DNA from 2 places in the Chromobacterium sp. CCUG 30098 genome. Region 2 is predicted to be linked to the other one. Evidence: predicted binding sites of a transcription regulator. Region 2 holds the regulator's gene; the other holds the start of a gene.

Region 1 (15,409 bases), on a different contig from region 2:
CGCATCAGCAGATCGCAATCGTGGCAGGCGGTCAGCTTGGAATCGGCGTCCGGCCGCGCCATCAGTAGCCGCCTTTCGCCTTGCGCTCGGCGGTGAAGCTCCACCACGGCCGCGCCTCGTCGCTGTCCATGTAATGGACCACCGACATCAGCGTATCCAGCACGCACGGGTCCTGCCGGGTTCCGGTCAGTTCGCACAAACGGTGGTACAGCCGCAAAGGCTCGGCGCCGCGCAATTGGCGCGGCTCTTCGATGCCGAGCAAGCGCAAATCCTCGGCCAGGCTGGGGCCGATATTGGGCAGCTCGCGCAAATGCCGCGCCCGCGCCGCGGGCGGACAACGTGATGGATGCATAAACTCTCTGCGCAGATGGCGACAACCCGCATCATAAAGGAGGCCGCGCCAGAGTTCAAAAGCCGGCCCGGTCCGGAGGCCGTTCAACATCCCGAGAATTAGGCGAGACAAGGAGGGAGGAAAGGAAGAAACGGAAGGGAGGCGGCGCATGCGCCTTGCGCAACGGCGCCCGCCGCGCCCGGTCCAGCGCGGCGGACTTGAACAGACGCTCAGCCGTGGAAGATGTCCCAGCCCAGCTTGAGGATCAAGGTGCTGGTCAACAGCAGGAACAGCACCCGCACAAAGCCGGTGCCCTTCTTCATCGCCACCCAGGTGCCCACTGTCGCGCCGGCCATATTGCACACCGCCATCGGCAGCGCGTACTGGAACAGCACATGACCGGCGGGGATGAAGAACAGCAGCGCCGCGCAGTTAGTGGTCAGGTTCACCACCTTGGCCGAGGCCGAGGCGTGCAGAAAATCGAAAGCGAAGAAGCGGATGAACAAAAACATCAGAAAGCTGCCGGTGCCGGGGCCGAACAGGCCGTCGTAAAAACCGATGGCGCCGCCGATGGCCATGCCTATCGCCATTTCGCGCCGGCCTATCGCCACCGGCTTGTGCAGGGAGCCGAAGTCCTTCTTCCACAAGGTGTACACCGCCATCACCACCAGGAGCGCCAACACCAGGGGGCGCAGCACGGCCTTGTCGATCAGGCTGACCGTGGCCGCGCCGGCGATGGACATGAAGAAGGCCGCCACCGCCGCCGGCAGCACCAAGCGCCACGGCACCTTGACCCGCTTCAGATAGGAACGCGCGGCGGACAAGGTGCCCATGGCCGCCGCCAGCTTATTGGTGCCGAACACCGTGGCCGGCGCCAGATTGGGCAAGGCGCTGAACAGGGCCGGAATCTGAATCAGGCCGCCGCCGCCCACCGCCGCGTCCACCAGGCCGGCGGCGAAGGCAATCACGCACAGAAAACTCAAAGTCAACAGCATCCACTTCTCCCGGCTCCGCGCCGCTTACAGTTAGGACAAGATTCTATGCCTTGCCAGCCAAGCGTGCTTGCAATACCGTATTGCGAAAATCGCAATCAGAATACCGGGGCCGGGATGAAATCATTATGGGAATTGCGCGTGTTCTGCGCGGTGGTGGAAAGAAAAAGCTTTGTCGCCGCCGCGCGCCAGCTGGGCACATCACCCAGCAGCGCCACCCGCGCGGTGCAGACGCTGGAAGAAGCGCTGGGCGGCAGCCTGCTGGCGCGCTCGCAAAAACAGGTCAATCTGACCCTGGCCGGCGAAAACTATTACGCCACGGCGCGCAAGATGCTGGACCTGCAGGAAGAAGCCGAGGACGAGCTGGCGGCCTTGAGCGAGGCGCCACGCGGCCTGCTGCGCTTTTCCGCGCCGGAGGCGATGAGCCACGCTCTGTTGCCGCCGGTGCTGACCCGCATGGCCGACGCCAACCCGGAGCTGCGCTTCGACGTGCTGTACAGCGACACCATACTGGACCCGATACGCGAGAAGCTGGACTTCAGCATCCGCGGCGCCTTCCCCGCCTCCAGCGAGCTGATCGGCTACCCGCTGTGGGATTACCAGCGCCACCTCTACGCCAGCCCGGCCTATGTCGAGCGCCACGGCGCGCCGCAAACGCCGGAACAACTGCCGGAGCACCGGGTGCTGATCCACTCCGCGCCGCGCGTGCTGAAAGCCTGGAACTTCGTGTCCGCCGGCCACCAGCTCAGCCTCAATCTAACGCCCTGGCACCGCGTCAGCTCCGGCAGCGCCGTGCTCCACGCCGTGCTGGCCGGCCTGGGCGTCGCCCGTCTGGGCGATTGGCTGGCCGAGCCGCTGGTGCGCGCCGGCCAGCTGCTGCGGCTGTGTCCGGATTACCGCATCGTCTCCAGCCACGGCGACAATCCGCAGATGCACGCCGTCTTCGCCAACCGCCGCATTCCGCGCAAAGCCCGGCTATTGCTGGAGGAGGTGCGCGCGGCCGCCCGCGACGCCGGCTACGGGCTTAAAGCACGCTGAACCATAAAAAAACGGAAGCCAAAGCTTCCGTTTCGATCATGTTCACCATGGGCCGGAACACCGGCCCGCCATGGCCCCGCTCAACCCACCCAGCGGCGGGCGGCGGCGAACATCCGGTACCAAGCGCCGTTCTCGCCCCAATCCGCCGGGTGCCAGCTGTTCTGCACAGTGCGGAACACCCGTTCCGGGTGCGGCATCATGATGGTGAAGCGGCCGTCGGCCGTGGTCACCCCGGTGATGCCCGCCGGCGAGCCGTTGGGGTTCAGCGGATAGGTCTGGGTGGCGCGGCCGTCGAAATCGACATAGCGCAACGCCGTCAGCGCCTGCTCCTGCGCGCCCGGCGCGAACACCGCGCGGCCCTCGCCGTGGCTGACCACCACCGGCAGCTGGCTGCCCACCATATCGCCCAGGAAGATGGACGGCGAGGCCGTCACCTCCACCATGGCGAAGCGCGCCTCGAACTGCTCGGAAGCGTTGCGGTGGAACTTGGGCCAGTGTTCGGCGCCCGGGATGATGGACGACAGATTGGACATCATCTGGCAGCCGTTGCACACACCCAGCGCGAAAGTGTCGCCGCGGCCGAAGAAGGCCTCGAACTGATCGCGAGCGCGCGGATTGAACAGAATGCTCTTGGCCCAGCCTTCGCCGGCGCCCAGCACGTCGCCGTAGCTGAAGCCGCCGCAGGCGGCCAGGCCCTTGAAGTCCGCCAGCGACACGCGGCCGCTGATGACGTCGCTCATATGCACGTCCACGGTGTCGAAACCGGCGCGGTCGAAAGCCGCCGCCATCTCCAGCTGACCGTTGACGCCCTGCTCGCGCAGCACCGCCAGGCGCGGACGCGCGCCGCCGGCGACGAAGGGCGCCGCCGGATCGGCGTGCACGTCGAAGCTCAGCTTGGCGCTCAGGCCCGGCGCTTTCGGGCTGGAACGCAGCAGGTGTTCGCTGTCGGCGCAGGCAGGGTTGTCGCGCAGGCGCTGCATGCGGGCGCTGGTCTCGGACCATTCGCGGTGCAGATCGGAACGGCTCTCGTTGAACAACTCCACGCCGCGGTGCTTGATCACCAGGCGGTCCTTGTTGTTCACGCGGCCGATCACGAACAGCTCGCGGCCGATACCGGCCTTCATGAAGCGCGAAATCACTTCCGGCGTGTCGGATTTCTTCACCTGCAACACCGCGCCCAACTCTTCATTGAACAGCACCCGCATCAGGCGGCCATGGGTGGCGGCTTCCTGAGTGGGCTGCACGAAGTCGTCGATGATGCGCTGGGTGTTCTTGCGCTCGATCACCAGTTCCTGCAGATCGATGGTGACGCCGATATGGCCGGCGAACATCATTTCCGACAAGGTCACGAACAGGCCGCCATCGGAGCGGTCGTGATAGGCCAGCAACATATCGTCGCGCAACAGCGTCTGCACGGTGTTGAAGAAGGCCGCCAACTGGTGCGGGCTTTCCACGTCCGGCGCCTTGCCTTCCATCGCCTTCCATACCTGGCCGTAGATGGAACCGCCCAGACGGCAGCGGCCGTAGCCCAGGTCGATCAGGATCAGATCGGTGTCCTTGTCCTCTTTCAGCTCCGGCGTCGCGGTTTTGCGCACGTCTTCCACCGGGGAGAAAGCGGAAATGATCAGCGACAGCGGCGCGGTCACGGCTTTCTTCTCGCCGGCCTCTTCCCACACCGTCTTCATCGACAAGGAATCCTTGCCCACCGGGATGCTGATGCCCAGGTCCTGGCTCAGCTTGGACACCGCGCCCACCGTGCGGTACAGGCGCGCTTCCTCGCCCGGGTGGCCGGCGGCGGCCATCCAGTTAGCGGACAGCTTGACGTTGCCCAGGTGGCCGACAAAAGAGGCGGCGATATTGGTCAGCGCCTCGCCTATCGCCATGCGGCCGGAGGCCGGCGCGTCGAACAGCGCGGTGGGCGTGCGTTCGCCCATCGCCATCGCTTCGCCGCGGTAGGTGTTGAAACCCATGGTGGTGACGGCCACGTCCGCCACCGGCACCTGCCAGCGGCCCACCATCTGATCGCGCGCGGTCATGCCGCCCACGGTGCGGTCGCCGATGGTGATCAGGAAGGATTTGTCCGCCACCGTTGGATTGCGCAGCACGCGCAGCGCGGTTTCCTTCAATTCAAAGCGCGAGGCGTCGAAGATGGCCAGGTCGCGCTCGCGGGTGCTCACGTCGCGGGTCATCCGCGGCGGCTTGCCCAGCAACACCTCCAGCGGCATGTCCACCGGATGGTTGTCGAAGTGATCGTCGCGCACCTGCAGATGGCCGTCGTCGGTGGCCACGCCCAGCACCGCGAACGGGCAGCGCTCGCGTTCGCACAGCGCGGTGAAGCGTTCCAGATCCTGCGGCAGCACCGCCATCACATAGCGCTCCTGCGACTCGTTGGACCAGATCTGCATCGGCGTCATGCCCTTTTCTTCCAGATGCACCTTGCGCAAATGGAAGACGGCGCCGCGGCCGGCGTCGTTCACCAGCTCCGGGAAGGCGTTGGACAGGCCGCCGGCGCCCACGTCGTGAATCGACACGATGGGGTTGGCGTCGCCCATCTGCCAGCAGCGGTCTATCACTTCCTGGCAACGGCGTTCGATTTCCGGGTTGCCGCGCTGCACGGAGTCGAAGTCCAGATCCGCGCTATTGGCGCCGGTGTCCATCGACGAAGCCGCGCCGCCGCCCAGGCCGATCAGCAGGCTGGGGCCGCCCAGCTGAATCAGCAGCGCGCCTTCCGGAATCTCGTTCTTGTGGATTTGCTGCTGCTGGATATTGCCCAGGCCGCCGGCGATCATGATCGGCTTGTGATAGCCGCGCATCTCGCCTTCCACCACTTCTTCGAAGGTGCGGAAATAGCCGGTCAGATTGGGACGGCCGAACTCATTATTGAACGCCGCGCCGCCGATCGGGCCTTCCAGCATGATCTGCAAGGCGGAGGCGATGCGCTCCGGCTTGCCGTATTGCGCCGCTACATCGCTGTAACGCTCCCACGGCTGCACAAAGCCGGGGATGTTCAGATTGGACACGGTGAAACCGGTCATGCCGGCCTTGGGACGCGAGCCGCGGCCGGTGGCGCCCTCGTCGCGGATTTCACCGCCGTTGCCGGTGGACGCGCCGGCGAAGGGAGAAATCGCCGTCGGGTGGTTATGGGTTTCCACCTTCATCAGAATATCGGTGGGCTCGCTGTGGTAAGCGTAGCCGTGGCCTTCCGGCTGCGGATAGAAGCGCTCGATGAAAGCGCCTTCAATCACCGAGGCGTTGTCCTTGTACGCCACCAGCGTGCCTTGCGGATTGGCGTCGTGGGTGTCCCGGATCATGCGGAACAGCGACTTTTCCTGCTCCTCGCCGTCGATGATGAATTTGGCGTTGAAGATCTTGTGACGGCAGTGCTCGGAGTTGGCCTGCGCGAACATCATCAATTCCACGTCGGTGGGATTGCGGCGCATCTTGGTGAAGTTTTCCACCAGATATTCCACCTCGTCTTCGGACAGGGCCAGGCCCAGATCGGCGTTGGCCGCCTCCAGCGCCGCGCGGCCGCCGGCGAGGATGTCCACGCTGCTCATCGGCTGCGGATCTTGATGGACAAACAGGCGGGCGGCGTCGTCCAGCGAGGCCAACACCGTTTCCGTCATCCTATCGTGCAAGAGGCCCGTCAAAATATGACGAGCCTCTTCATTTAAAGATTGTTGCGCGGACTTAACCCAGAAGGCGGTGCCGCGTTCGATGCGGTAAATCCCTCCCAGCCCGCAGTGCTGGGCGATATCGGTGGCCTTGGAGGCCCAGGGCGACAAAGTGCCCAATCGCGGCGTCACCAGAAACAGTTCGCCATCCGGCTGGCCGGCCAACGGCGCTTCGCCGTAACTCAGCAACTTGCCCAAGGTGGCCTGCTCTTCCAGCGTCAGTTCGGTTTCGCTTTCGGCGAAATGCCAGAATTCGGCACTGATGCTGAGGTCCGGCAGCCCGGCTTCGGCGGCTGCGGCAAGCAGTTTTTCAAGACGGAACGGCGACAGCGCAACGCCGCCACGGAGCTTGGTAAGGTAAGACATTAGACACCCGCGACAAGTATCAGGAAAGCGCGTCATAATACAGCAATTCACTGTTTGTTTTAAGCGGCTAATTGCCCGGATGTCCGCCGCTTAATAAAATAATCCGCATTTAGACAGCATTTCATCTCATCAGCAAGGAGCTTCCAGCATGAAAAAGGTTGAAGCCGTGATCAAGCCGTTCAAACTGGACGAGGTGCGCGAGGCCCTGTCCGAGCTGGGCATCAACGGCCTGACCGTCACCGAGGTCAAGGGCTTTGGCCGCCAGAAGGGCCATACCGAGCTCTATCGCGGCGCCGAATACGTGGTGGACTTTTTACCCAAGGTGAAAGTGGAAGTGATCCTGCCGGACGACCTGGTGGAGCGCGCCATCGAAACCATCGTCGCCACCGCCCGCACCGGCAAGATAGGCGACGGCAAGATCTTCGTCACCCCGGTGGAGCAAGTGGTGCGCATCCGCACCGGCGAAACCAACGAACAGGCGATTTAAGCCCACCGGCAAGCGCCGGAACCCGTTCTCCAAGGCCCCGCTTTCGCGGGGCCTTGTCATTTAATCCAAAGGCCCGAACAGGCAGGTATGCGTATCCTGCCCCGCGGCCACCACCTTGCTGTCCCCGGACATGACGATGTGGCTGCTGCTCCGCTCCTCGCCCGGGCAGAACAGGCGCTGCGTCTTGGGCGCGCCAAAGCGCCAACGCAAAGTGGCGTAGCCGCCCTGCTCCGGCTGGGTGGAGATGCCCGCCACCACGCGGCCGTCCTGACTATAAGCGGTCAGCGTCAGATCGCCGATCACCGGCGAGAACGGCGCCAGCTTGCCGTTTTCCAAACGCAGCGGGTGCTCTCCGTCCGTAGCGGACGCGCTTAGCCATAAGCGGCGGCCATCTGCGGAAACCGAACGCAAGAACATCCCCAGGCTCTCCTTGCGGGTTTCCGCGCGCACCGCCGCCTCCAGATCCGCCTCGCCCTCCGGCGAGATTTGCACGAAGGCGCGCCTATGGTCGTTTTCCCGGTCAAAGGACACAAAAACCGTGCGCCCGTCCGCGGACAAGCCTTCCAACACCGACTTGGCGCGGATCACGCTGACGCCCTCGCCCGCGCGCCAACGCACGGCGTCGCTTTCCGTGAAGATCTTCCCGTCTGCGCCGCTCATGCCGGCCCAGGCCAACACCTGAGCGTCGCGCTGCGCGTCATCCATCTTGCCTTCCGCCTCGACCGGCCACGGCAAGGACTCACGCCGGCTTGGCTTGCCCTCGTCCGAGTTCCAGACAAAGCCGTGCCACATGCCGGTGTCGGCATGCTTGAAGTAGCCGGCCACATCGCCGCGCCCCAGATGGACGCCGGAAACATGCAGCTGAGTCGCCACGCCATCGCTCATCAGCGGGCTTTCATTCATGAAATCTTGCATGCGCCGCATCCGCCGCAGCGTGTCCAGATCGCCGCGCAGGGCGATGCCGGCCGTTACGGCCCCATCCGCGCTCAGCGCCAGCGGCAGACTCATGGGCTCCGGCAACAAGCTGAAGCCCTTGCCCTCCACCCATTGGAAGCCGCGCGGCATGGCTCCTTTATCGCTCAGCAGCCAGCCAATCACCGTGCGGCCGTCGGCGCTGATGTCGGTGACGCCGGACAGCCAGGCCTGGCCGGCAGGCACCAACGTCTCCAGCGCTCCGCCGCGCCGCCAGCGCACCGCCTCCAGCTTGCCGTCCCGGCCGCTTCCAAAAGCCAAGGTCAGGCCGTCTCGCGACATCGCCACATAGCTGGCGGTGAAATAGCCGCCCTTGGGCAAAGGCAGGGCCGCCTCCGCGCGCCCCTGACGCAAGCTCAGGCCATTGGCCGAACGCAGCGCCCACAGCTCATGCCAGGGAAAACGCAGCTTGAGCGCGTCGATCAAACCCATGGCGGAATCGTTCAGTTCGCCGCCGCCGGCGCTCAGCAGCTGCGCCGAGCCGTCGTAGGACAGCTTTTCCGGGTAACGCGCTTTCAATAGGACGAAGTCTGGTTTTGCGGCGGCGGCAAGCGGCGCGCACAAGACGGCCAGCGCCAATAGGGAGGCGAAGGTTTTGGACATGGCTAATTATGATTATCAGCTTAAAGGGCGAAACCATATCATCCCGCAGGCATTGCCCTCAAACCCTTGCCCCGCTGCGCCTGCGCGACATCAAACAAAAAGCCCCCGGATTCCGGGGGCTTTCAAACCATTTAAGGTCGGCTTACTTCCACAGCTTCCACCACGGCATGTCCTCGATGGACCAGCCTTCTTTCAGGTATTCGCTATTGGGGTAGTTCAGCGCCAGCACGCGCTTGGCGTCGTCGCGCAGCTGCGGCATGGACAGCTTGTCGTAAGCCGCCACCATGATGCCCAACGCCTCTTCCGGATACTTGGTGTTGGCGTAACTCTTCACCACGCCCTGGGCGCGGTTGGCCGCCGCCAGGTAAGCGCCGCGCTTCATGTAATAACGGGCCACGTGCATCTCGTTGCCGCCCAGCGCGTCCAGCAGCCGCTCCATCTTCTTGGAGGCATCTTCCTTGTAAATGCTGTTGGGGAAGCGCGTCACCAGCTCGCGGAAGGCGGCGAAAGCCTCGCGCGCGGCGCGCGGATCCCGCTCGCTCATGTCCTGACCGGCCCATTTGGCCAGCAGCCCGGAATCATCGTTGTAAAACACCAAGCCTTTCAGATAATAGATGTAGTCCAGGTTTGGATGGGTGGGATGAAGCTTGATGAAACGGTCGGCGGAGGCGATGGCCTGCTCCGGCTCATTATCCTTGTAATGGGTGTAAGCCAGGTCCATCTGCGCCTGCTGGGCATAGCGCCCGTAAGGGAAACGCGCTTCCAGCGTTTCGTAGAGCTTGACAGCGCGGGTATAATTGCCGCTGTTCAACTCATCATGCGCTTCCGAATACAGCTTTTCCACGGTCCAGCCGCGAGTCTCATCGTAGGTTTCCGTGGTTGCACAACCGGCAAGCCCCATCACCAACATTGCAGCGACAACGTATCTTTTCATGACTGATCCTTACTTTGACCCGGACGATTATAGCGACATCTCGGAAAACGAGGTATCCGCTACACAACAACTTGATGTTCCGCTGTCGCTGTGCGGCGAACGGCTGGACGCCGCGCTGGCGAAATTGATGCCGGAATACTCGCGCAGCCGGCTGACGCAATGGATCAAGGACGGCCATGTGCTGCTGGACGGCAAGCCCGCCGCGCCCAAGACCAAAGTGCTGGGTGGCGAAAAGCTGGACGTCACCCTGATGCGCAGCAACGAGGAGATGGCCTTCCAGGCGGAAGCCATGGACCTGCCCATCATCTTTGAAGACGATCATATCCTGGTGATCAACAAACCGGCCGGTTTGGTGGTCCACCCCGCCTCCGGCAACTGGAGCGGCACCTTGCTCAACGGCCTGCTCCACCACTGCCCGGCTCTGGCCCAGGTGCCGCGCGCCGGCATTGTGCACCGCCTGGACAAGGACACGAGCGGCCTGATGGTGGTGGCCAAGACGCTGCCGGCCCAGACCGAGCTGGTGCGCCAGTTGCAGGCGCGCACCGTCAAGCGCATCTATCGCGCCATCGCCGACGGCAACGTGCCGTTTGACGGCACCATAGAAACCCAGATGGGCCGCGATCCGCACAACCGCCTGAAAATGGCCGTGCTGAAGTTTGGCGGCAAACAGGCCATCACCCATGTGCGGGTGCTGGAACGCTTCGCCAGCCACTCCTACATTGAATGCAAGCTGGAAACCGGCCGCACCCACCAGATCCGCGTGCACATGCGCGAGGCCAACCACCCGCTGGCCGGCGATCCGGTCTACGGCAACCTGCGCCACAAGATGGACGAAGGCGTTGCCGCCGTGGTGAAGACGCTGGGCCGCCAGGCGCTGCACGCTTACTCCCTGACCCTGGTGCACCCGGCCAGCGGCGAGGAACGCAACTGGAAAGCCCCGCTGCCGGACGACCTGCGCCACCTGCTGGACGTGCTGCGCGGAGACGGCGACACCGCCGACGCCGCGCCGCTGCCGCAGTTGCAGGACGAGCCGGAAGACGAGGACTGGGACGAAGAGGACGATGAAGACGACGGCGACGTGGAGGTGATCTATGTCCGCTGAGCTGCCCGCCGAGCAAGCGCCGGACTGGCTGGAGGCCGACTGGCCGGCGCCGCCCAATGTGCGCACCCTGATCACCACCCGCAACGGCGGCGTCAGCACAGCGCCCTTCCACAGCCTGAACCTGGGCCAGCACGTGGGCGACGACCCGGCCGCGGTGGCCGCCAACCGCGCGCTGCTGCGCCAGCAACTGCCGGCGGAGCCGGCCTGGCTGAACCAGGTGCACGGCGTGACGGTGCTGAACGCGGCCGAGGTGGGCGCCCAGCCGCCGGACGCCGACGCCAGCTTCAGCCGCCAAAGCGGCGCGGTGTGCGCGGTGATGACCGCGGACTGCCTGCCGCTCCTGCTGTGCAATAGCGAAGGCACGGTGGTGGCCGCCGCCCACGCCGGCTGGCGCGGCTTGTGCGAAGGCGTGATAGAAGCCGCCGTGGCCGCCTGCCAGGAACGCCCGGCGCGGCTGATGGCCTGGCTGGGCCCCGCCATCGGTCCGGACGCCTTTGAAGTGGGCGCGGAAGTGCGCGCCGCCTTCATGGAACGCGACCCCGCCGCCGCGGCCGCCTTCAGCGATATCGGCGACGGCAAATACCTGGCCGACATCTACGCGCTGGCGCGCCAGCGCCTGAACGCCGCCGGCGTGGAACAGATCTACGGCGGCGAAGAATGCACGGTGATAGACCGCGCGCGCTTCTACTCCTACCGCCGCGACGGCCAGACCGGACGTATGGCCAGCCTGATCTGGCTGGAGTAAGAACCTGTTTACGATCTGCTGCGCGTCGGCGATACAGCGTTGAAACCGGCTTCGAAATGCTCATGTACCAACCGTACATTCCGCTTTCTCAGCCGTTTTCGCCTTGTCTCGCCTTAGCTCGCGAGATCGTAAACCCATTCTAAGCCACCCGCCCCATGGCCCCGCCGCGCGCGGGGCTTTTCATTGATTGCGCGGTCAGACAGGCCAAAAACCCAACACACCAATTACGCACCAATTTCCGCCCGCGCGACGCCGTCCGCGCCCTGATGCAAATCCACAACATCTAGTGGCCCGCGCCGCCCTCCCCGCTGCGGCTTGTTTCAGCAAGGTTTCCTGCCTACAGAATGAAATGTGTCGGCCGGCCAAAAAAAATCTCAGGCCCCGCAAAGCCAACAACCACGGGCTTTCGCCCCTCGTCCGCGCCAAAACAGCCATTAAATCTTCCGCTGTCAAGACTTGTACTGCCCCATACTCAACACTAGAATTTGGGTATTCCGCGAGCTACAAACAATACATATTGTGTTTACCCACAGCTCGCGCACAGCTTTTCAACAGATTTGTCCACAGCCGGCCTGCCCCTCGGGAAACGCAGCAACGGAAGGACGCAACCACCCACCTTATCGAGGGCTACATGCAATTGACCACCTTTGAAGGGCAGACCGCCGCAGAACTCGGCCGCGCAGCCGCGCCCAAGGCCGATTTCAGCCAGTACAAAACCATCCGTCGCAACGGTGCGGTGGTGCCGTTCGAGCCCGTCAAGATCTCCATCGCCATGACCAAAGCCTTCCTGGCCGTCATGGGCCATCAAGGCGCCACCTCCGCCAGCCTGCGCGAAAAAGTCGCCCAGCTGAGCGAACAAGTGGCCAGCGCCCTGATGCGCCGCAAGCCGGAAGGCGGCGCCATCCACATTGAAGACATCCAGGACCAAGTGGAACTGTCTCTGATGCGCTTTGGCGAGCATGATGTAGCCCGTGCCTACGTGCTGTACCGCGAACAGCGCGCCCAAGAGCGCGCCGCCCGCGGCGAAGCGCTGACCCAGGTGCAGATCAACGTGGTGCGCAAAGACGGCCGCAAGCTGCCGCTGGACATCGCCCGCCTGCGCGCCACCATCGAATCCGCCAGCCAGAACCTGGCCGGCATCGATATCGACGCCATCCTGAGCGAAACCCTGAAGAACATCTACGACGGCGTCAGCGAAGACGAAGTCAACAAATCCGCCATCCTGGCCGCCCGCTCCATGATTGAGCAGGACCCGGCTTACGATTACGTGACCGCCCGCCTGCTGCTGAACAACATCCGCCTGGAAATCCTGGGCGAAGCCGTCAGCCAGGAAGAAATGGCCAAGCAGTACGCGCTGTACTTCCCCACCTTCATCAAGAACGGCATCGACGCCGAACTGCTGGATGAAAAACTGGGCGAATACGACCTGAAAAAAATGGGCGCCGCGCTGGACGCCAACCGCGACCTGAAATTTGGCTACCTGGGCCTGCAAACCCTGTTTGACCGCTACTTCCTGCACGTGGACGGCAACCGCATCGAAATGCCGCAGGCCTTCTACATGCGCGTGGCCATGGGCCTGGCGCTGAACGAAGTGAACCGCGAAGAGCGCGCCATCGAGTTCTACAACGTGCTGTCCAGCTTCGACTTCATGTCGTCCACCCCCACCCTGTTCAACTCCGGCACCCGTCGCAGCCAGCTGTCCAGCTGCTACCTGACCACCATTGCCGACGACCTGGACGGCATCTACGAAGGCATCAAGGAAAACGCCCTGCTGTCCAAGTTTGCCGGCGGCCTGGGCAATGACTGGACCTCCGTGCGCGCCATGGGCTCCCACATCAAGGGCACCAACGGCAAATCCCAAGGCGTGGTGCCGTTCCTGAAAGTGGTCAACGACACCGCCGTGGCGGTGAACCAGGGCGGCAAGCGCAAAGGCGCCGTCTGCGCCTACCTGGAAACCTGGCACGCGGACATCGAAGAATTCCTGGAGCTGCGCAAGAACACCGGCGACGACCGCCGCCGCACCCACGACATGAACACCGCCAACTGGATTCCGGACCTGTTCATGAAGCGCGTGATGGAAGGCGCGGACTGGGCCCTGCTGTCTCCGTCCGAAGCCCCGGACCTGCACGACCTGTACGGCGCGGCCTTCGAGAAGCGCTACAAAGAATACGAAGCCATGGGCGAGCGCGGCGAACTCAAGGTGTACAAGCGCATCCCGGCGCTGTCCCTGTGGCGCAAAATGCTGACCATGCTGTTTGAAACCGGCCACCCGTGGATGACCTTCAAGGACCCGTGCAACATCCGCAGCCCGCAGCAGCACATGGGCGTGGTGCACAGCTCCAACCTTTGCACCGAGATCACCCTCAACACCAATGAGGACGAAATCGCAGTCTGCAACCTGGGTTCCGTCAACCTGTCCGCCCACCTGAAAGCGGACGGCAGCCTGGACTCCGAAAAACTGCAGCGCACCATCCGCATCGCCCTGCGCATGCTGGACAACGTGATCGACATCAACTTCTACCCGGTGAAGAAGGCGCGCAACTCCAACCTGAAACACCGTCCGGTGGGCATGGGCATCATGGGCTTCCAGGACTGCCTGCACCAGAAGCGCGTGGCCTACGGCTCCGACGCCGCGGTGGAGTTTGCCGACGAATCCATGGAAATGGTGGCCTACTACGCTTACTGGGCCTCCACCGAACTGGCGGAAGAACGCGGCCGCTACCCGTCCTACAAGGGCAGCCTGTGGGACCGCGGCATCCTGCCGCACGACAGCATCAACCTGCTGGCGGCCGAACGCGGCGGCTTCCTGGAAGTGGACCGCAGCGAACGCATGGACTGGAACGCGCTGCGTGAACGCGTGAAAACCCACGGCATGCGCAACAGCAACTGCCTGGCCATCGCGCCCACCGCCACCATCGCCAACATCATCGGCGTATCGGCGAGCATTGAGCCGACCTACCAGAACCTGTTCGTCAAATCCAACCTGTCCGGCGAATTCACCGTCACCAACGAATACCTGGTGCGCGATCTGAAAGCCGCCGGCCTGTGGGACGAAGTGATGGTGGCCGACCTCAAATACTTTGACGGCAGCCTGGGCCAGATCGACCGCGTGCCGGCCGAGCTGAAAGCCATCTACGCCACCGCCTTTGAACTGGACCCGCGCTGGCTGGTGGAAGCGGCCTCCCGCCGCCAGAAGTGGATCGACCAGGCTCAGTCCCTGAACCTGTACATGGCGGGCGCTTCCGGCAAGAAACTGGACGAGCTGTACAAGCACGCCTGGTTGCGCGGCCTGAAAACCACCTACTACCTACGCACCCTGGCCGCCACCAGCGCCGAGAAATCCACCGGCCGCGGCGGCGAGCTGAACGCGGTGTCCAACAGCCACAGCCAAGCGGCCGCGGCACCGGAAGCCATGGTGGACAACACCCCGGCCACCGACGCCAAGTTCTGCAGCATCGACAACCCGGATTGCGAGAGCTGCCAATAAGGCGGAAGCAGCCATCCTGGCTTGAACGGCCGGCCCCTCGGGGCTGGTCTAGCCTGGCCCCGGCCAGGCTCCATGTCACAGCCCCCTGCCCGCAGCCGGCTGTGACATGGCCCCGTAATCCGGCCGCCCCACCCATTGGCCAGCCGCCTGCCCGTCCAGACGGCTGGCCAATGGGGAACGCAGCAACAACCCGCGCCAGACCGCAACGGCAGCGGGCGCCGCAAACACACAGAACCAGGGGAAACCGGATGAACATAGAGGAATTTTTTAACAGCTACGCCGTTGGCTACAGCCAGCTGGACGTGCCCCAGGTGACCGCGCACTTCACCGTGCCCTTCACCGCCATACACCAGGGCGACCTGACCAGCTGGGAAGACATGGCATCGCTGCGCGACACCACCACCGCCTTGCTGGAGTGGTACCGCAGCCAGGGCTTCGCCAGCGCCCGCCACCAGCTGGACAGCGTGCTGAATTTTGGCGAAGACGCCGCCAGCGCCCGCGTGCGCTGGATTGTGCAGCGCCAGGGCCAGCCGGCCTGGGAATACTGCACCGGCTACCACCTGAAACGGGTGGACGGCGAGTGGAAGATTTACGGCCTGGTCCAATACCAGGACGCGCCGCAGCAGTAAGGCAGCCCCAGCCTCAAGCCGCTTGCCCCCAGGCGGCTTCGGGATGGAA
Region 2 (15,409 bases):
TGCACACCCACCGCCTGGAGCGCGTGCTGGTGATCAACGACGCCTGGGAGTTGAAGGGTCTGATCACCGTCAAAGACATCATCAAGACCAGCGAACACCCCAACGCCAATAAGGACAACCAGGGCCGTCTGCGCGTAGGCGCCGCGGTCGGCACCGGCGGCGACACCGAAGAGCGCGTGATCGCGCTGGTGAAGGCCGGTGTGGACGTGATCGTGGTCGACACCGCCCACGGCCACAGCCAGGGCGTGATCGAGCGCGTGCGCTGGGTCAAGAAGAATTTCCCGGAAGTGGACGTAATCGGCGGCAACATCGCCACCGCCGCCGCCGCAATGGCGCTGGTTGACGCCGGCGCCGATGGCGTCAAGGTCGGCATCGGCCCCGGCTCTATCTGCACCACCCGCATCGTAGCCGGCGTGGGCGTGCCGCAGCTGACCGCCATCCACAATGTGTCCGAAGCGCTGAAGGGCACCGGCGTGCCGATGATCGCCGACGGCGGCATCCGCTTCTCCGGCGACATTTCCAAGGCGCTGGCCGCCGGCGGCAATTGCGTGATGCTGGGCGGCATGTTCGCCGGCACCGAGGAAGCCCCGGGCGAAGTCGAGCTGTTCCAGGGCCGTTCCTACAAGTCCTACCGCGGCATGGGCAGCCTGGGCGCGATGAGCCAGGGCTCGTCCGACCGCTACTTCCAGGACAACGAAGGCAATGTGGAAAAACTGGTGCCGGAAGGCATCGAAGGCCGCGTGCCGTACAAGGGCTCCATCGGCCAGGTGATCCACCAGTTGGTGGGCGGCCTGCGTTCTTCGATGGGCTACCTCGGTTGCGCCACCATCGCCGACATGCACGCCAAAGCGGAGTTCGTGGAAATCACTTCCGCCGGCATTCAGGAATCCCACGTCCACGACGTGCAGATCACCAAGGAAGCGCCGAACTACCACGTATCCCGTTAAGACCCGACGTCGTCAGGCATCCTTTACGGCAAAACCCGCGCCAAACGGCGCGGGTTTTTTCATGGCTGAACCACAAGCGCGGTCAGGCCAGCGACAACATCAGCCGAGTGCGCAAGGCGGTGGGCGGATTGTCGTAAGGCGAATTCAAATACTCTTCCACGCACGGCACCTCGCCGAGCGCGCGCCCGCTGCCGGGCAGCCAGTGCCGGTACAGCCAGGACCAGGCCGTGGACAGTTCCGCGTACGGTCCCAGATGCGTCACGCAAGCGTACTCTCCGGCTGGGATCTCCCCCCATTCAAACCCATCCGGCAGCGTCCGGTCCTGCCAGGAGTCCGGCACCGTCACGCAGGCGATGGAGCGCAGCTTGGCTTCCTCCGTCTGTTCCGTATCATCCAGATACATCCCGAATGTGCGGCCTGGCGCGTCGCCGGCCGCGCAAGCCGGGCTGATGGCCTGTAAAGCGCCGAAGGCTTGGCCGATCTCCATATAACTGCCGATATGGCGGCGCATCAGCACCTTCAGCCCCTTATCCTGCTTGAGCAATGTCACTTCATGCATAACGGTCTCCCAGTCTTGCCTAGAAATGAACGCTCTGCGCTGGCGATAGCGGCCCGGACTCTCGCCGTAAGCCCTGGCGAAGGCCCGGACGAAGGCCGCGGTGCCGCCGTAGCCGGCGCGCGTCGCCACCCTAGACAAAGGCAGCGAGCCGCCGTCCAACTGCCCGGCCGCGCGATGCAGCAACAGCCGCTGCCGGGTCTCTCCCACCGTTTCGGCCATCAGGCCGCGATACACGCGGTGAAAGTGAAAGGGCGACAAGCAGGCCTCCTCCGCCAATCTTTCCAGCGGCACCGGCCCATCCAGATGGCGCCACAGATAGTCCAGCACCCGCAGCATCCGCCACAAATACGGCGAATCCGGGCCGCCGTTGCGATAGAGCGTTCTCATGAAGTGAGCTTATCCCGCATCGATTGATTCGTTTTGCTGAGTTGGCTGTTGCAGCAGCAACCATTGCATGCGCTGGCACAGCTCCACCACGTAGTCCCACACCACGCGGTAGCGCAGCGTGCGGCGGATGTCGCTGCGGCCGCTGATCCAGTAAGAGCGGATGATGCGCAGTTCCGGCAACAACTGGCGCAGCCGCGCGTCGTCGTAGGTCAGATAATACGGCAATACCGCGATGCCGCCGTCGGCCAGCGCCGCCTGCTGCTGGCCCACCACGCTGGTGCAGCGCAGAGGGATCAAGGGGTTGCGGCACAGGCCGCGATGGAACATCAGTTCGCGCGAGAACAGCAGATCGTCGACATAGCCGACGATGGGATGCCCGGCCAGGTCCTCGCGCTCGCGGATGGGCGCATGCGCGTCCAGATAGGCCGGCGTCGCGTACAGGCCCAGGCAGTAATCGGTCAGCTTGCGCGTCACCACCATATTGGCCTGCGGCCGCTCCAGCGCGATGGCGATGTCCACCTCGCGGTTGGTGATGCTGACAAAGCGCGGCACCGACACCAGATCGATCTCCAGCGCCGGGTAACGCTCCGTCAGCCGCGGCAGGTGCCGCGCCAGAAACAGCGAGCCCAAGCCCTCCGGCGCGCCCAGCCGCACCAGGCCGGCCACCTCCACATGACCCACCCGCGCCTCGTCCTGCATCCGCGACGCGGTGTTTTCCAATTGCTCGGCCAGGGGCAGCAACTGCCGGCCGGCCGCGGTCAATTGATAACCGTCCGGCTGCTGCACGAACAGCGGCTGGCCCAGCTGCCGCTCCAACTGTTCGATATGCCGGGCCACCGTCGCATGCGTGGTGCGCAGCTGCCGGGCCGCCGCCAGCAGCTTGCCGCTGCGCTGCAAGGCCAGAAAATAACGGATGTCGTTCCAGTCGAACATCAAGCCCTCCCCGTGTTTATGGTGCGCTTGCACACAAATATGACAGGCTTCAATTGCGCGGCTGTTAGAAAACTAACAGCTGTTGTTCCACTCTGGCTATTTCCAGGCCGGCCCGGCTTGATCTTATATGGTGGCGATACAGACGTCATAGGAAAGCGCGGCATGCAGGCATTGGCGGACACATTCGACTACATCATCGTCGGCGCGGGCAGCGCCGGCTGCCTGCTGGCCAACCGCCTGTCGGCCAATCCGCAGCACCGCGTGCTGTTGCTGGAAGCCGGCGGCGAGGACAACTATCCGTGGATACACATCCCGGTCGGCTATCTCTACTGCATCGGCAATCCGCGCACCGACTGGTGCCTGCGCACCGCGCCCGAGGCCGGCCTGGGCGGACGCAGCCTCAACTACCCGCGCGGCAAGGTGCTGGGCGGCTGCTCCTCGATCAACGGCATGATCTATATGCGCGGCCAGGCCGCGGACTACGACGGCTGGGCGGCGCAGGGCTGCTCCGGCTGGAGCTGGGACGAGGTGCTGCCGGACTTCCTGCGCATGGAGGACCACTTCGACAGCGCCCGCGCCCAGCACGGCCACGGCGGCGAATGGCGGGTGGAACGGCAGCGGCTGTCCTGGGCGATCCTGGACGCCTTCCGCGACGCCGCGGAGCAGAGCGACATCGCCCCGGTGGACGATTTCAACGGCGGCGACAACGCCGGCTGCGGCTATTTCGAAGTCAATCAGCGCGGCGGCCTGCGCTGGAACACCGCCAAGGCTTTCTTGCGCCCGGTGCGCCAGCGCCCCAACCTCACCGTGCTGACCCATGCCGAGGCGGAAACCCTGCTGCTGGAGGACGGCCGCGCCACCGGTATTGCATTCCTGCAACAGCGGCAACGCTGGCAGGCGCGCTGCCGCGGCGAAATCATCCTGGCCGCCGGCGCCGTCGGCTCCCCGCTTTTGTTGCAGCGCAGCGGCATCGGCCCGGCCGCGCTGCTGCAAGAGCACGGCGTCGCCGTGCGCCACGCGCTGGCAGGGGTCGGCGCCAATCTGCAAGATCATCTGCAACTACGCATGGTGTTCAAGGTCAGCGGCGCGCGCACGCTGAACCAGTTGGCCAATAGCTGGAGCGGCAAGCTGGCCATGGGCTGGGAATACCTGTGGCGGCGCAGCGGCCCGCTGGCGATGGCGCCCAGTCAGTTGGGCGCTTTCGCCGCATCCGGGCCGGAACAGACGCGCGCCAACCTGGAATACCATGTGCAGCCGCTGTCGCTGGAACGCTTCGGCGAGCCGCTGCACCCCTTCCCCGCCTTCACCGCCTCGGTGTGCGACCTGCGTCCGCTCAGCCGTGGCCGGGTCGCCATTGGCGGCGCCGGCCTGGACGCCGCGCCGCTGATTCAGCCCAACTACCTCAGCCACCCGCGGGACCGCGCCGTCGCGGTGGCCGCGCTGCGGCTGACCCGGCGCATCGTCGCCGCGCCGGCGCTGGCGCGCTACCGGCCGGAAGAATACCTGCCCGGCCTCGCCGCCCAGAGCGATGCGGAGCTGGCCGCCGCCGCCGGCCGCATCGGCACCACCATCTTTCATCCGGTCGGCACCTGCAAAATGGGACAGGATACCGAGGCGGTGGTCGATGCCAGACTGCGCGTTCACGGACTATCCGGATTGAGAGTGGCGGACGCTTCCATCATGCCCGCCATCACCTCGGGCAACACCAACTCGCCCACGCTGATGATCGCGGAAAAAGCCGCCCGCATGATTTTGCAAGACCGCGCCGCGCAGGACTGAGCGCCGCGCGACATCGGAATCCATCCAAACAGAGGAAGCCCACTTCCCGCCCCACAACTTGTCGCAAAGCCACACCAAGAGGAGACAGCACCATGAGCAGCACCCTGACGCCCGCCGCCACGGCGGGACACGCGATCAGCGGCTCCGAGCGCAAAGTGATCTTCGCCTCGTCGCTGGGCACCGTTTTCGAGTGGTACGATTTTTTCCTGTACGGCGCGCTGGCGGCGGTGATCAGCAAGCAGTTCTTCGCCGGCGTCAATGAAACCACCGCCTTCATCTTCGCCTTGATGACCTTCGCCGCCGGCTTCCTGGTACGCCCCTTCGGCGCGCTGCTGTTCGGCCGGCTGGGCGATATGATAGGCCGCAAATACACCTTCCTCGCCACCATCCTGATCATGGGCGTGTCCACCTTCCTGGTGGGCCTGCTGCCCGGCTACGCCAGCATAGGCATCGCCGCGCCCATCCTGCTGGTGGTGCTGCGCATGCTGCAGGGCCTGGCGATAGGCGGCGAATACGGCGGCGCGGCCATCTACGTGGCCGAACACGCGCCGGATCACAAACGCGGCGCCTACACCAGCTGGATCCAGGTCACCGCCACCGCCGGCCTGCTGCTGTCCCTGCTGGTGATCCTGGCCTGCCGCAAACTCACCGGCCCGGCTTTCGACGACTGGGGCTGGCGCCTGCCCTTCCTGCTGTCGCTGGCGCTGCTGGCCATCTCCACCTGGATCCGGCTGTCCATGCACGAATCGCCGGCCTTCCTGAAAATGAAGGCCGAGGGCAAGCATTCCAAAGCGCCGCTGACCGAATCCTTCACCAATTGGAAGAACCTGCGCATCGTGCTCACCGCGCTGTTCGGCATCAACGGCGGCCAGGCGGTCACCTTCTATTGCGCGCAGTTCTACTCGCTGTTCTTCCTCACCCAGATCCTCAAGGTCGATTCGCAGATCGCCACCCAGCTGCTGGTGATGTCGCTGCTGATCGCCGCGCCGCTATTCCTGTACTTCGGCTATCTGTCCGACCGCATTGGCCGCAAGCCGGTGATGCTGACCGGCCTGCTGCTGGCGGCCTTGCTGACCTTTCCCGCCTTCAAATGGCTGACCGCCTACGCCAGCCCGGACATCGCCAACGCCGCGCGCCAGGCGCCGGTGGTGGTGGTGGCGGACCCGGCCAGCTGCCGCTTCCAGTTCGATCCGGTGGGCAAGGCCAAGCTCAGCAGCAGCTGCGACCAGGCCAAGGCCCTGCTGGCCAAGAACGGCGTGCCCTACCAGCGCCAGGCGGCGCCCGCCGGCGGCGAAACCCAGATCAAGGTGGGCGAACAAACGCTGACCGGCTTCAACAAGGCAGCGCTGCTGGCCGCGCTGAAGCAGGCCGGCTATCCGGACAAGGCCGACCCGGACAAGATCAACTACCCGATGGTGGTGGCCGTGCTGGTGCTGCTCAGCCTGATCGCCGCCATGGTCTACGGCCCGCTGGCCGCCACCATGGTGGAATTGTTCCCCACCCGCATCCGCTACACCTCGATGTCGCTGCCCTACCACATCGGCAACGGCTGGATAGGCGGCCTGTTCCCCACCGTGGCCTTCTCGCTGGTGGTCTACACCGGCGACATCCTCTACGGCCTGTGGTATCCGGTCATCGTCTACAGCGTCAGCTTCATCGTCTGCCTGTTGGGCTTGAAGGAGACTCATAAGGCCGACATCCATCAATAAGACTCGCTAACAAAACCCCTGACCCTGCGTTGCGCCTCCTTGTCGTACTATTTGTACTGCCTGTGTCGGCGCGCCTTGGCTCAGGTACGCTGCGCGGTTTTGTTAGCGACTCTAAGCGCCCTTCCCATCCGCACGGCGAACCTCCCGGTTCGCCGTGTTTCTGGGTAGACTGGGGCTTTCATCCCAACACCCGCGCCGCCATGCCGATTCAACGCCTCAGCCAGTCCGAAACCCTGACCCTCAACCGCCACCGCTATCATCTGCGTCGCTGGGGCCCGCGCGACGCGCCGCTCTTGGTGCTGCTGCACGGCTGGATGGACAGTTCGGCCACCTTCCAATTCCTGGTGGACGCGCTGCCGGACGGCTGGCAAGTGGCGGCGCCGGACTGGCGCGGCTTTGGCGACAGCGACTGGAACGACGGCAGCTACTACTTCCCCGACTACCTGGCCGATCTCGACGCGCTGCTGGACGCGCTGTCGCCGCAACAGCCGGTCAAGCTGCTGGGCCACAGCATGGGCGCTATGATTGCCGGCATCTACGCCGGCATCCGCCCCGAACGCATAGAAAAGCTGGTGCTGGCCGAAGGCTTCGGCCTGGCCGCCACCAAGCCGGCGGAAGCGCCGGGCCGCTATGCGCGCTGGCTGCGCGAAACCCGCACCGCGCCGGAGTTCGGCGATTTACAGTCGCTGGACGCCGTGGCCGCCAAACTATTGGAACGCAACCCCAGGCTGACGCCGGAGCGCGCCCAATGGCTGGCGCGCGAACTGACCCGCCAGCGCGACAACGGCCTCTACTACCGCGCCGATCCGCGCCACAAAATGGTCAACCCGGTGCTGTACCGGCTGGAAGAAGCGATGGCTTGCTGGCAGCGCATCAGCGCGCCGGTGCTGTGGGCGCTGGGCGGCGACACCGACGACCACCCGCTGGCCAAGAGCGTGGCCGCCAGCATGACGCAGCGGCGCGCCTGTTTCGCCCAACTCCAGGAAACCGTGATCGCCGACGCCGGCCACATGCTGCAATGGGAGCAGCCGGAAGCGCTAGCGGCGGCGATCCACGCGTTTTTCAGTCAGCCCCAATAAGAGCCGCTAAGAACCTGTTTACGCTCCGCTGCGCGTCGGCAATACGGCGTTGAAACCCGCTTCGAAATGCTCATGTACCACGAGTACATTCCGCTTTCTCAGCCGTTTTCGCCTTGTCTCGCCTTAGCTCGCGAGATCGTAAACACGTTCTAAGAAAACCTCGCAGAGAACCTGAGCCAAGGCGCGCCGACGCAGGCAGTACAAGTGGTACGACAAGGAGGCGCAACGCAGGATCAGGGGTTTGATTAGCGGATCAAAAAAAAGCGCGGCCAAGCCGCGCTTTTCATCTGCCTTCCACAAACTCAAACGCCTAGATAACGCCGCTCCAGGTGCGCCTTGAAATGCGCCGGGTTCAGCGTCTCGCCGGTGGCGCGCCGCACCAGTTCGTCCGTGCTCCAGCGGCTGCCCTGGCTCCAGATATGGGTGTTCAGCCAGTTGAAGATGGGCTCCAGATTGCCGGCCGCCACCTGCGCGTCCAGCTCCGGCTCGGCGCGGCGCAGGCTGGCGAAATACTGCGCCGCATACATCGCGCCCAGCGTGTAGCTGGGGAAATAGCCGAAGCCGCCGTCGGTCCAGTGGATGTCCTGCATGCAGCCGTTACGGTAATTGCCGCGGGTGTCCACGCCCAGATAGGCCATCATCTTCTCGTCCCACAGCGCCGGGATGTCCTCGGCCTCGATCTCGCCGTCCATCAGCGCGCGCTCGATCTCGAAACGCAGAATCACATGCGCCGGATAACACAGCTCGTCGGCGTCCACGCGGATGTAACCCGGCTGCACCCGGCTGTACAGGCCTTGCAGATTTTCCAGCGCAAACGCCGGCTGCTCGCCGAAATGGCTGCGGATCAGCGGCGCGATCAACTGCAGGAAGGCCGGGCTGCGGCCCAGCTGCATCTCGAAGGACAGACTCTGGCTCTCATGAATGCCCATGGAACGCGCGCGGCCCAGCGGCTGCTCCAGCCAGTCCTTGGGCAGGTTCTGCTCGTAACGAGCGTGGCCGGTTTCGTGAACAATGCCCATCAGGCTCTGGACGAAATCATCGTCGCGGTAGCGGGTGGTGATGCGCACGTCTTCCGGCACCCCGCCGCAGAAGGGATGGCTGCTGACATCCAGCCGGCCGCCGTCGAAGTCGAAGCGCAGCAGCTTCATCGCCTCCACGCCCAAGGCGCGCTGCTGCGCCACCGCGAACGGCCCCACCGGCTCGATCACCGTTTCCGACGCCTGCTTGGCGCGCGCGCGTTCGATCAGGCCCGGCAGCCAGGACTTCACCTCGGTGAAAATGCGCTCGATCTCCGCGCTCTTCATCCCCGGCTCGTACTTGTCCATCAGCGCGTCGTAACGGCCGCCGCCGCTGGTCTCGGCCAGCAAGCGGCCCTCTTCGCGCGACAGCTTGACCACCTCGCGCAGGTTTTCCAGAAAGCCCTTCCAGTCATTGGCCGGGCGCTGGCTGCGCCAGGCGTGCTCGCAGCGCGCGCCGGCCAGGGTCTTGGCCTCCACCAGCTCCGCCGGCAGCAGATTGGCCTGCGCCCATTCGCGGCGCATCTCGCGCAGATTGGCGCGTTGCAGCTCGTCCAGGTTTTCCTGCTCCGCCGCGTCCAGCTGCTCCTTCAGCTGCGGCGCGGTGATGATGCCGTGGGTCAGCACCCCCAGCTCCGCCAGCGCGGCGGCGCGGGCGTCGTTGCCCTTGCTCGGCATCATCGCCGCCTGATCCCAGCCGGCGATGGCGCCGAGGTGGTTAAAGCGGTGCAGGCGGGCGAAAGTGTGGGTTAAAGCCTGGTAGGCGGATGTGTGCGTCATCTTGTCTCCTCTCTATAAAGAACCGATTTACGATCTGCTGCGCGTCGGCGGTACGGTGTTGAGAACCGCTGCAGAATGCTCATCTAGCGCTACTCCTTCCGCTTTCTCAGCCACAACGCCTGGTCTCGCCCCAGCTCGCGAGATCGTAAACACGCTCCACTTGCCAAAGCATGATGCCATCAGACTATTTGATCTGACAACTTCCGCCCAAAAACCCGCCAAAGCCGCGTATTGACAAGAGTTTTGATTTTGTACATTATCAAAACCCCATGACTAGCATGAGGTAAAATCATGCCATCCATCGCCGCCCAACTCTTTCTCGCCTACCAGGACCGCGACTGGGAACGCGCGCGCCGCCTGCTGCGCGACGACGCCGTGATGCTGTGGCACTGCAGCGGCGAGTGCTTCCGCGGCGCGGACGCCATCGTCCACGTCAACCGCGTTTATCCGGAGGGCTGGAGCATACGCCTGCTGCAGGACAATCTACTGGCCGACGGCCGCTGGCACGTGGTGGCGCAGGTGGACCACGGCGAGGCGCGCTTCTTCGCCAATTCCCTGTTCACGCTGGAACACGGGCTGATCAGCCAGATCGAGGAATACTGGGCCAGCGCCGAAGCGCCGCCGGCCTGGCGCGCGGGCTTGCCGGGCCGGGCCAGGCTGGAAGCCGCGCAGCCGGCTTGAGGCCGCGGGAACGGAAGCGTTGGGGGATGAAATAGCGGGCCCGTCAGTCCGCCTCAAGCCGCCGGCTGGCCGGCGTTGCGCGCCTGGGCTTGCGGGAATTGGTGCCAGTAATAGAAGTACTCGCGCACCAGCAGCAAAAAGGTGTTTTTCAGCTCCGCCTCGCGCAGATGCAATAACACCGCGTCCACCATCATGCGGAAGCTGTCGCCCTGGATGGGCTGGCCGTCCAATAGATAGAGCAGGGATTTGAGCAGGCGCTCGCGCAGATGGATGTCCGGCTCGGACATGCCGTCCTCGAACAGCTTGCCCAGGTAGAGGCCCAGCGACGGCGGGAAGCGGGAGAAGCCGTCGCGCTCCATCCGCGTCAGCAGCCCTTCCCAATCCGTCTCCAGCCACACCCGCACATTGCGCACCGAAAAACCGCTGCGCGCGGTGATCTCCACCACTTTCTTGGTATCGCCCAGCCAGAAGTAATAGAACTCGCGGGTACAGGTCAGCGCCAGCACCTGCTCGTCCGGCGAGCAGGCCTGCAGCAGGCGTTCACAAGGACCGCGGAAGCCTTCCGCGTTGCGCTCGACGCCGTCCAGCCAGGGCAACAGCAGTTCCAGAATGCGACGCCTTTCGTCGATCACCTGAGCCGGCGCACCCTGACGCGCCAACAATCGCATATAAGCTTCCAGCGCCGCCTTCAAATCGCTCATGCCCTTTCCCCAGCCCTCCCGGATGCCGCGACTGCCCCGAATGCGAAAGCGAGCCGTTCTTGGCGGCCCGTCCTGAGCGTGCGTTCGCGCCCACCGTCACACGTCATGCGCACAGCGGGCGAACTGCTCTTATTTTCGGACAGAAATGTTGCAGACTCCAGACGGGATTCGCGGCGACGTGGTCATTTTCCCAAGCGCGGAGGCCATCCTCGCCTTGTCTCGCCCTAGTTCGCGGGACCTTGAGCAGCCGCCAAGACCGGCGTCAGGCTCAGGCGCAAATCCGCACCCACCATGCGCGCGTCGCGTATGCTCAACCGCTGCTTGTCGGCCAGGTCTTCCAGCGGCGGCCAGGCGAACAGACCGCGCGCGGCATCGCCAGCCAGCGACGGCGCCAGGTAGAGCACGATCTCGTCCACCAGCCCGGCGCGCAGCAGCGCGCCGTTGAGGCCGGCTCCGGCTTCCACCATCAGCATATTGACGCCGCGTTGCGCCAAGGCCGCCAGCAAAGCCGGTAGATCGGCATGGCCGTCGGCCAGCCGCGGCAAGCTCAGAAGCTCCGCGCCGGCGCGGTAGGGCTCCAAACGCGCAGCCTCGTGATCGCAGGTGGCCAGCAAGGTAGCGCCGTCCTGATAGATGCGCTGTTCCGGCCGCGTGCGCAGATCGCTGTCCAGCACCACCCGCAGCGGCTGGCGCTCGCAGGGGACTTCCCGCACCGTCAGTTGCGGATCGTCGGCCAGCACGGTGCCGCTGCCGGTGAGCACCGCGCAATGCTCGGCGCGCAGGCGATGCACATCCCGCCGCGCCTCCGGGCCGGTGATCCATTGGCTGCGGCCGTTGAGCAAGGCGGTCTTGCCGTCCAGCGTGGCGGCGGCCTTGAGCATGACCCAGGGGCGGCCGCGCTCGACGCGCGACAGAAAACCGCGATGCACTTGCCGCGCCTCGGCTTCCATCAGCCCGGCGTCGGCGGCGATGCCGGCGGCGCGCAGCATGGCCAGGCCGCGGCCGGCCACTTCATGGTAGGGGTCCACCATCGCCGCGGCCACCCGGGCCACGCCCTCGTCGATCAGACGCCGCGCGCACGGCGGGGTGCGGCCGTGGTGGCTGCACGGCTCCAGCGTGACGTAGGCGGTGGCGCCGCGCGGGGACAGGCCGCGCGCCAGGCAGTCCTTGATCGCCTGGATTTCCGCATGATCGCCGCCCACTTCCAGGGTGGCGCCCTCGCCGATCACCGCGCCGTCGCGCACCAGCACGCAGCCCACGCCCGGGTTGGGCGCGGCGCGGCGGGTGGCCGCGGCGGCCAGCCGCAACGCGCGCTGCATGTGACGATGGTCATCGGCGGAATAATTCATGATTCATTGCTTCCATTCTTGAGCCAGCAGGCTGTACTGCCTGGCGTCGCAATAGCGGCCCTGCAACAACAAGTACTCGCGCAGCACGCCTTCGTAGCGGAAGCCCAGCCGCTCCGCCACCGCGCAACTGCGATGATTGTCCGCCGCCGCGTCTATCGCCACCCGGTGCAGACCCAAGGGGCCGAAGGCTTCGGCCAGCAACAGGCGCAGCGCCGCCTGCATCACGCCCTGCCCCACCTGGCGGCGGTCCAGCCAATAGCCGACGAAGGCGTGGCGGTTCAAATCGTCGATGGCGTGCAGATCGCAAACGCCAGCCAGCGCGCCGTCGCGCAATACCAGCCAAGTATAGGCCTTGCCGATCTGACGGCCGACGGCGGCGGATTCCAGAAAAGCGCGGGAGTCCGCCTCGGAGCGGGTCAGGGGCTCCCACGGCATCCACGGCCGCAACGCGTCGCGGTTGGCGTTGATCAGCGCGAACAGCGCCGGCGCGTCGGACAGCTCCGGCGCGCGCAGCGAAACATTGGAAGGCAGGGGTTCTACCATGGAGGGCACCTGCGATGACGGAAGAATAGAGCAGTCTACTCCAGCCGCCCGCCGGTCGGTCAATGCGAAGACTTCTGGATTTCCTTGATGGCGTCGGAAAACTCGGACACATCCTGAAAACTGCGGTACACCGAGGCGAAACGCACATAAGCCACTTTGTCCAGGCGCGCCAGTTCGTTCATCACCATTTCGCCGATCTCGCGGCTGGAGACTTCGCGCTCGCCCAATTGCAGCAGCTTGTGACAGATGCGGTCTATCGCCTCGTCCACCAAGGCGGTGGGCACTGGGCGCTTGTGCAGCGCGCGCAGGAAGCTGGTTCGCACTTTCTCGATGTCGAATTCCGAACGGTGGCCGGCGGTTTTCACCACCTGCGGCATACGCACGTCGGCGGTTTCAAAGGTCGTGAAACGCTTCTCGCACACCGGGCAGCGCCGCCGCCGCCGGATGCTGCTGCCGTCCTCACTGACGCGGGAGTCGATTACCTGAGTATCGGCATTGCCGCAGAACGCGCATTTCATGACTTAATCCTAAGGGTTCCAATGTAGGGATGTTATCAGCAATGCGCAGTCAAGTTAATGCCGCTATCGCCCGCCCATGAAAAAGACGCCCCTGGGGGCGTCTTTCAGCGGCCGAGACCAGCTTGGCTTATTTGGAGTACACCGGGAAACGATGGCACAGCGCGGTGGCTTGCTCGGCCACGCGGGCGATCAGCGCGTCGTCGTTCGGGTTGTCCAGCACGTCCGCCACCAGATTGGCCACCTGGATGGCTTCGGCTTCCTTGAAGCCGCGGGTGGTGATGGCCGGGGAGCCGATGCGGATGCCGGAGGTCACGAACGGGGTTTCCGGGTCGTTCGGAATCGCGTTCTTGTTCACGGTGATGTGGGCGCGGCCCAGCAGCGCGTCGGCCGCCTTGCCGGTCAGGCCCTTGGCGCGCAGGTCCACCAGGAACACATGGCTCTCGGTGCGGCCGGATACGATGCGCACGCCGCGCTCGCCCAGGGTCTTGGCCATGATGGCGGCGTTCTTCAGCACTTGTTCCTGATACACCTTGAACTCGGGCAGCAGCGCTTCCTTGAAGGCCACGGCCTTGGCGGCGATCACGTGCTCCAGCGGGCCGCCTTGCAGGGTCGGGAACACATTGCTGTTGATGCTCTTCTCGAACTCGGCCTTGGCCAGGATGATGCCGCCGCGCGGACCGCGCAGGGTCTTGTGGGTGGTCGAGGTCACGAAGTCGGCGAACGGCACCGGGTTCGGGTAAACGCCGGCGGCGATCAGACCGGCGTAATGCGCCATGTCCACCATGAAGTAAGCGCCGCATTTCTTGGCGATCTGACCCATGCGCTCGAAGTCGAAACGCAGCGCGTAAGCGGAAGCGCCGCCGATGATCAGCTTGGGCTTGGTTTCCATCGCTACGCGTTCCATGTCGTCGTAGTCGATTTCTTCCTTGTCGTTCAGACCGTAGGCGACGATGTTGAACATCTTGCCGGACAGGTTGGCCGGGGAGCCGTGGGTCAGGTGGCCGCCGTGGCCCAGGTTCATGCCCATCACGGTGTCGCCCGGCTTCAGGATGGAGAAGTACACCGCCTGGTTGGCCTGGCTGCCGGAGTGCGGCTGCACGTTGGCGTATTCCGCGCCGAACAGCTGCTTGACGCGGTCGATGGCGAGCTGTTCCACCACGTCCACGTGTTCGCAACCGCCGTAGAAGCGCTTGCCCGGGTAGCCTTCGGCGTACTTATTGGTCAGTTGGGAGCCCTGGGCTTCCATCACCGCGGGGCTGGTGTAGTTTTCCGAGGCGATCAACTCGATGTGATCTTCCTGGCGTTGACACTCGGCCGCAATGGCGGCGGCGAGTTCGGGGTCGAATTTGGCAATCGTCTGGTCAGCAGCGAACATCTTTGACTCATCCATCAAAGGGTTAACGATGCGGGCATTCTACACGAAATGCCGGAGCGAAATCCTTAACGTGAAGCAATTGCGAGAGGCAACGACAAGCCCCTGCGCGCCACTTCCATCGCCCCCACACCCCACCGATAAAGGGACAAAGCCACAGCGATTTGCAGCCCAGCATTGGATAAAGCAACAATGCCAAGCGCCCATGGATCGCTTTGCAAGGGCTACGACCTTGCTTGCATCTCACTCTTGTGGCAAGCGCCCTCTTCCAATGGTTCGTCTCAGTGGAGAAAGATGAATGTTTTGGCTGGAGCAAAACCAAGCCATGCCCACGGAGTGGTTCGCAGGTGCGCCCACGCCGGATCAGCGCTCCGCGTGGGTGGGGAATATCTACCGTGTCCCCTTAGCCCATCATGCCGATGGCTTCTTCGAAGTCGTGCCATTTGTTTTTAGCGCCTACCGCTACCTAATGTATTTTGCCAGCCTGGCGGGAGAAGTGCCTGGAGACGATGAGCAGGAGGTACGTGACTTTATCCGGACTTGGGCGCATGACTTTGAACCCGATATACGCACAAGCCGGTTGGTAAAGTTCATGCGAGCCGACGCTATCAGCCGCGACCATATCTACGAGCCGGCCTCATGGCGCCTGGACAACCCCCGCCAAATTTTCAGTTTTGGGCAACATTTACTTGAAATTGTTGTCTACCATAGTCGGCTTGTATCTGAAACAAGGCAGTACTTTTACAAGCCGGCTCCGGGGCTTGGCAGGTTCTATGATAGAGTTTGTCACTGTAATCACCTGCTCATACAAGAACTGGGTTTTAGCGCCATCCACAACGCGGGGCTTGAGGATACGGGGTATATCGGCTATGAAAAACAGCGTTAAATCACCCAATGCCAAGAAGCGGGTCTATGTGTCCCAGAGCACCGCCCACAGCTTGGCTAAGCTAAGCCATGATCTCGGTGAGGCTTGTTCCAAAGGAACTGTAGTCAAGGTGGAATCCAACCCACCATCATCGAAGAAACCGCCAACGCGCAAACTGCGCGTGGTTTGAA

The links. The regulator NrdR, encoded in region 2, represses ribonucleotide reductase genes. The targets are predictions, from matches to a motif close to AAANACNATATATNGTNTTT.
Region 1: a site for NrdR is predicted at 11,750-11,769, ahead of QUG03_RS18500 (ribonucleoside-diphosphate reductase subunit alpha). Genes of this name have one in related genera too.

The regions. Positions count from the first base shown of each region.
Region 1 is NZ_JAUCGS010000009.1:39,172-54,580, reverse strand. It holds gene QUG03_RS18550 (paraquat-inducible protein A) at 1-62, opposite strand, end outside; gene QUG03_RS18545 (helix-hairpin-helix domain-containing protein) at 62-352, opposite strand; gene QUG03_RS18540 (sulfite exporter TauE/SafE family protein) at 562-1,326, opposite strand; gene QUG03_RS18535 (LysR family transcriptional regulator) at 1,441-2,361, shown strand; gene purL (phosphoribosylformylglycinamidine synthase) at 2,442-6,401, opposite strand; gene QUG03_RS18525 (P-II family nitrogen regulator) at 6,550-6,888, shown strand; gene QUG03_RS18520 (hypothetical protein) at 6,949-8,463, opposite strand; gene QUG03_RS18515 (outer membrane protein assembly factor BamD) at 8,606-9,397, opposite strand; gene rluD (23S rRNA pseudouridine(1911/1915/1917) synthase RluD) at 9,396-10,499, shown strand; gene pgeF (peptidoglycan editing factor PgeF) at 10,489-11,244, shown strand; gene QUG03_RS18500 (ribonucleoside-diphosphate reductase subunit alpha) at 11,876-14,731, shown strand; gene QUG03_RS18495 (DUF6841 family protein) at 14,980-15,360, shown strand.
Region 2 is NZ_JAUCGS010000007.1:144,795-160,203, forward strand. It holds gene guaB (IMP dehydrogenase) at 1-947, shown strand, start outside; gene QUG03_RS16540 (AraC family transcriptional regulator) at 1,030-1,893, opposite strand; gene QUG03_RS16545 (LysR family transcriptional regulator) at 1,903-2,826, opposite strand; gene QUG03_RS16550 (GMC family oxidoreductase) at 2,989-4,605, shown strand; gene QUG03_RS16555 (MFS transporter) at 4,698-6,314, shown strand; gene QUG03_RS16560 (alpha/beta fold hydrolase) at 6,515-7,393, shown strand; gene QUG03_RS16565 (carboxypeptidase M32) at 7,696-9,189, opposite strand; gene QUG03_RS16570 (nuclear transport factor 2 family protein) at 9,481-9,870, shown strand; gene QUG03_RS16575 (hypothetical protein) at 9,924-10,571, opposite strand; gene ribD (bifunctional diaminohydroxyphosphoribosylaminopyrimidine deaminase/5-amino-6-(5-phosphoribosylamino)uracil reductase RibD) at 10,796-11,920, opposite strand; gene QUG03_RS16585 (GNAT family N-acetyltransferase) at 11,924-12,463, opposite strand; gene nrdR (transcriptional regulator NrdR) at 12,523-12,981, opposite strand; gene glyA (serine hydroxymethyltransferase) at 13,109-14,356, opposite strand; gene QUG03_RS16600 (hypothetical protein) at 14,652-15,239, shown strand.